One region of the Mesorhizobium sp. M1004 genome, then DNA from elsewhere that is predicted to be linked to it. Evidence: predicted binding sites of a transcription regulator. Region 1 holds the regulator's gene; the other holds the start of a gene.
What was found. The regulator PhoB, encoded in region 1, activates phosphate uptake and scavenging genes when phosphate is short. The targets are predictions, from matches to a motif close to TGTCATNNANCTGTCAT.
Positions count from the first base shown of each region.

Region 2: a site for PhoB is predicted at 1,040-1,056, ahead of NKH54_RS24890 (esterase-like activity of phytase family protein). Genes of this name have one in related genera too.

Region 1 is NZ_JAMYNB010000003.1:237,317-239,717, forward strand. Features, by position in the region: gene phoU (phosphate signaling complex protein PhoU) at 1-663, shown strand, start outside; gene phoB (phosphate regulon transcriptional regulator PhoB) at 680-1,369, shown strand; gene NKH54_RS08105 (ROK family protein) at 1,400-2,401, opposite strand, start outside.
Region 2 is NZ_JAMYNB010000013.1:85,283-87,683, forward strand. Features, by position in the region: gene NKH54_RS24890 (esterase-like activity of phytase family protein) at 1-943, opposite strand, end outside; gene NKH54_RS24895 (LacI family DNA-binding transcriptional regulator) at 1,105-2,130, opposite strand; gene NKH54_RS24900 (Gfo/Idh/MocA family protein) at 2,325-2,401, shown strand, end outside.

The sequences.
Region 1 (2,401 bases):
CAGATCAGCAAGCTGATCCGCGACATGGGCGATCTGGCAGGCTCGATGGTCAGCGGCTCGACCAGGGCGCTGCTCAATTCGGACAATGCGCTGGCACAGCGTGTCGTTTCCGACGACGCCATCATGGATGCGCGCCAGCGCGAACTGGACGACCGCGCCATCACGCTGATCGCCAAGCGCCAGCCGATGGCCAACGATCTGCGCGCCGTGGTCGGCTCGATCCGCATGGCCGGCGACCTCGAGCGCATCGGCGATCTCGCCAAGAACATCGCCAAACGCGTCGGCACCGTGGGCTTGAGCGTCACGCCGCGCGACCTCTCGCACTCCATCGATGCCATGGCGCAGCTGGTGCTGATCCAGGTGCAAGGCGTCGTCGAGGAATATGCCGCCACCGATGCGGCAGCTCTTGCAAAACTCAGGAATGACGACGAGCGCATCGACGTCAAATACACGTCCGTGTTTCGTGAGCTCTTGACCTACATGATGGAAGACCCTCGCAACATCACCGCCTGCACGCATCTCTTGTTCTGCGCCAAGAATCTTGAGCGCATCGGCGATCATGTCACCAACATCGCCGAAAATGCGTATTATGTGCTGACCGGCCAGCAATTGCCCGCCAATCGTCCGAAGCAGGACGAGACGGCGATGGCCACGCCGGCCTGATGAGGGTGAACTGCCTATGATCGCGCCACGCATCATGGTCGTGGAGGACGAGGAGCCGCTAGGCGTGCTCCTCCGCTACAACCTCGAATCCGAAGGCTATCACGTCGAGGTGGTGACACGCGGCGACGAGGCCGAGATCCGCCTGCAGGAAAACGTGCCCGATCTCCTGGTGCTCGACTGGATGGTGCCCGCTGTTTCCGGCATCGAGCTCTGCCGGCGGCTTAGAGTGCGGCCCGAAACCGAGCGGCTGCCGATCATCATGCTGACCGCGCGCGGTGAGGAAAGCGATCGCGTGCGCGGCCTGTCCACCGGTGCCGACGACTATCTGGTCAAGCCATTCTCGACGCCGGAGTTCATGGCGCGCGTGAAGGCGCTGCTGCGCCGGGCCAAGCCGGAAGTGCTGTCCAGCGTGCTCAAGGTCGGCGACATCGTGCTCGACCGCGAGTCGCACCGTGTCTACCGCAAGAAGAGCGAGATCAGGCTCGGACCGACCGAGTTCCGGCTGCTCGAATTCATGATGCGCCATCCCGGCCGCGTGTTCTCGCGCAGCCAGCTGCTCGACAATGTCTGGGGCGAGACGATCTACATCGACGAGCGAACCGTCGACGTCCATGTCGGGCGCTTACGCAAAGCGGTCAACAACGGCCGCATGCCGGATGTCATCCGTACCATTCGCGGCGCCGGCTACGCGATCAGGGAAGACTAGGATGCTGCGCGTCGCGCCGTTGCCGGCCATTCAGGCGACATGCTTGCCGGATTTGGCCTGAATGCCCGGCGCGAAAATCTCCTGATCGACGAAGCCGAGCGCGCGCATGGCACAGCCTTCGCGGATCAGCGGCAGCTCGTTGGGCTCGGTGTCGAAGGAGATCGACTTCGAGTGCTGGCCGCCGGCGGTCTGGGCGATCGCTTCGCGCAATGCCGGCTCGATCAGGTCGAAGGCGGCGGCGCTGACGCCAACCATGGCGACAGGCGCCGGGTCGATCAGCGCAAACAGGCTGCCGAGGCCGAAGCCGAGCGCCTCACCGGCCTTGCGATAGGCTTCGCGCTCCGGGCCATCGGTTTCGCGGGCGCGCGCGGCGAGTGCGCGCATATCAGCGTCGCCGATATCGACCGGCTCGGCATCTTCGCTCATCATTTTGGCGCTGCGCCAGATGGCGTAGTTTCCGGCATAGGCCTCGACGCAGCCGCGCCGCCCGCAGCGGCAGAGCGCGCCGCCCGGACGGTGGATCATGTGGCCGAACTCGCCGCCCGAGGAATGGGTGCCGGTGAACAGTTCGCCTTTCAGCACCAGCCCCATGCCGATGCCGTGCGACAAGAGGATCGCGATGAAATTGTCGCGGTAGCGCTCGGGCTGGCGCCATTGCAGGGCCACCGCCATCATATTGCAGTCGTTCTCCATGGTGGCAGGAATGCCGAATTCCGCTTCCAACATGTCGGCGAAGGCAATGTCGGTCAGTGGCGTGATTGGCGACCACAGCATGGCCCGCGCCTGCGAATCGGTGATGCCCTGGATGCCCATGGCAATGCGGGCGATGCTCTGGACATCGAGGTCCGGGTCCGCGAGACGCCGCCCGACGATTGCTACGCATTCGCCGATCAGCTCGTCGCGCGGCATGGTCAGCGTGTCGAGCCGGCGCTGTTCTTCCGCGACCACCTGGCCGGCATAGTCGATGACGGTGACGGAGAGGAAGTTCAGCGACAGCACCACGGTCATGACCGCCGCCGCTTCCGGGTTGAG
Region 2 (2,401 bases), on a different contig from region 1:
TGGCGTCCTTGAACACCGGCAGCGGCACGGCATATTCATGCACCAGCTTGAGATGGGCCGGGTCGGAGGCGTCGTAGACCAGCGCGCGGGTGTTTTGGCGCGTCGCGGGTGAATCGCCGCCATCCTGGCGGGGCGCCGACTGCAGCACAGTGATCAGCGACTTGCCGTCCGGCGTCAGCGCCATGCCTTCGAGGCCTTGATTGTTCTGGCGGCCGGTTTCGGGATCCTTCGGATCGGGTTCGGCTGCACCGGGGCCCGGATTGTCGGAGGCGAAGTTCGGCGCGCCCTTGCGCATCGGCACCAAAGCGGCGGGCGGCTGCGTTGCCGACAACAGATGGCCGTGGGCCGAGAAGCGGTAGATGTTGGGGCCGTATTCGTCAGAGATGAACATGGTGCCGTCGGGCAGCCGCGCGATCGCCTCATTGTCGAGCGCCAGCTTGCCATTGGCCTCGGGCAGGATCGGCAGGTCGCCATTGGCCGCGCGCACGCCGTTGAGCGGATCGAGGCCGGTGGCGTCAGCGCCGTTGTCGTCGGTGAGGACCAGGGAATCGGCAAGCGTCGCCTTGACGCCTGTCTGTTCCTGGCCGGAGGTGGGCGTGGCGCCTAGTGCTACCGGCGTGAACTCGATGCGAATAGTGTTGAGGCGCGGCCGGTAATCGGTGGTGCCGACGACATTGTAGCCACGGTCCGGCAGCAACCAGAGCGAGCCCTTGTAGCCGTCCGCGCCACGGGTCCAGCTTGCGGCGTCGATGGACATGCCGGAGCCGGAGCCGAAGGTCTCGCCGAACTTGTCCTTCTGATCGGCCGGGATGCGGCCGACGCCGACCAGGCCCTTGTTGACGAAGCCACCAACGGTGGCTGTGCTGTCGGCAAGGGCAGGGGTCAGGGCGGTAAACAGCGCCAGCGCGGCGCCGAGCGACACGGTTCGGTGCGAGATTTTCATGGAGATCCTCTTTGTGACAAGCCTTGAGCGGCGCAAAGGGGCCACCGCATCGCATCGACGATGTCGCCCTCTCGCAAAGCGGTCTAGGACGCGAACATGATACTTGCGTGACAGAGCGGGCCTCTTCCTTCTCCCTTGTGGGAGAAGGAAGAGACGCACTATCAATCGCTGTCGCGGGCGATCAGCTCCAGCGGCCAGACTTCGCGGATGATGCGCGGACCTTCCGGGCCGGCAAAGGCGGGAAGCGAGGCCAGCAGCATTTCGGCCAGCCGCCGGCCCATCGGCTCCAGCGACGGACGGAAGGCGGTCAGTGCAGGTGAAAAATAGCGGCAGAGCGGCGTGTCGACGATGACGATCACCGCGATGTCGTGGCCGGGCCTGATGCCCATTTCGGCCAGTGCCTTGCAGCCGCCGAGCGCCATTGCGTCATTGTTGAAGATGATGGCTGTGGGCCGGTCCTTGGAGAGCATCACGCGCGGCGTCACCTGGTAGCCTCCGGCCTCGTTGATGAAGCCGTCGGCGATCAGGCCGGGGTCGACTTCGATGCCATGCCGCCCCAGCGCCTTGCGGTAGCCGTCGAGGAACAGGTAGCCGAAGTTGAGATCCAGCGAAGGGCGGATGGCGGCAATGCGGCGGTGGCCGCGCGCGACCAGCCGGTCGACGGCTTCATCACCCGCCCTCTCGAAATCGATATCGAGCGAAGGATAGGTGTCGTCGCCGGATTGACTTCGGCCAAGCGTGGCGAAGGGAAAGCCAGCCTTGCTGAGATAGTCGATCCGATCGTCTTCCCGCCGTGTATTGGCCAACACGACCGCGTCGGCCCGGCGCGTCTCAACCACGCGCCGCAGCCTCTCCTGCTGATATTGACCGGGCTCACCCATGACGACCATCAGATCCAGGTCATCCTCGGCAAGCCGGCCCTGCAGACCGATCAGGAACGGGATGAAGAACGGTTCGCCATATTGCTGGTCGCCCGGATGCGGCTGCAGCATGAAGGCGATCGAATGGGTGGTGCCTTGCCGCAGGCTGCGGCCGGACTGGTTGGGCGAATAGTTCAATTGCTTGGCGGCGGCGAGCACGCGCTGGCGGGTGTCGGCATTGACGTCGGCGCGGCCGTTCAGCGCCCGCGACACGGTGCCGATCGAAATGTTCAGGTGACGCGCAAGGTCATGGATGCTGGACGCCAAGGACAGTTCTCCCCCTGTCTTGGCTAGCACCGGCTGCCGCCCAGGCCAAGGCTTCGGGATGATTTTCGCTGGCAGCCGATTGACATTCTACGCCATCGGGTGTGTTCTCGTAAACGTTTACGGAGAAACGTTTACGGTGATGCCGGAAATGCCGTGACATTCGGTCCGGAGGGGCCGGACGGGAGGAATGCCGGATGATGAATGCCGTCCTCGTCGGCTGTGGAGCGATGAGCAAGGCCTGGCTCGATGCCGCGAGGCAGATCGACGGGCT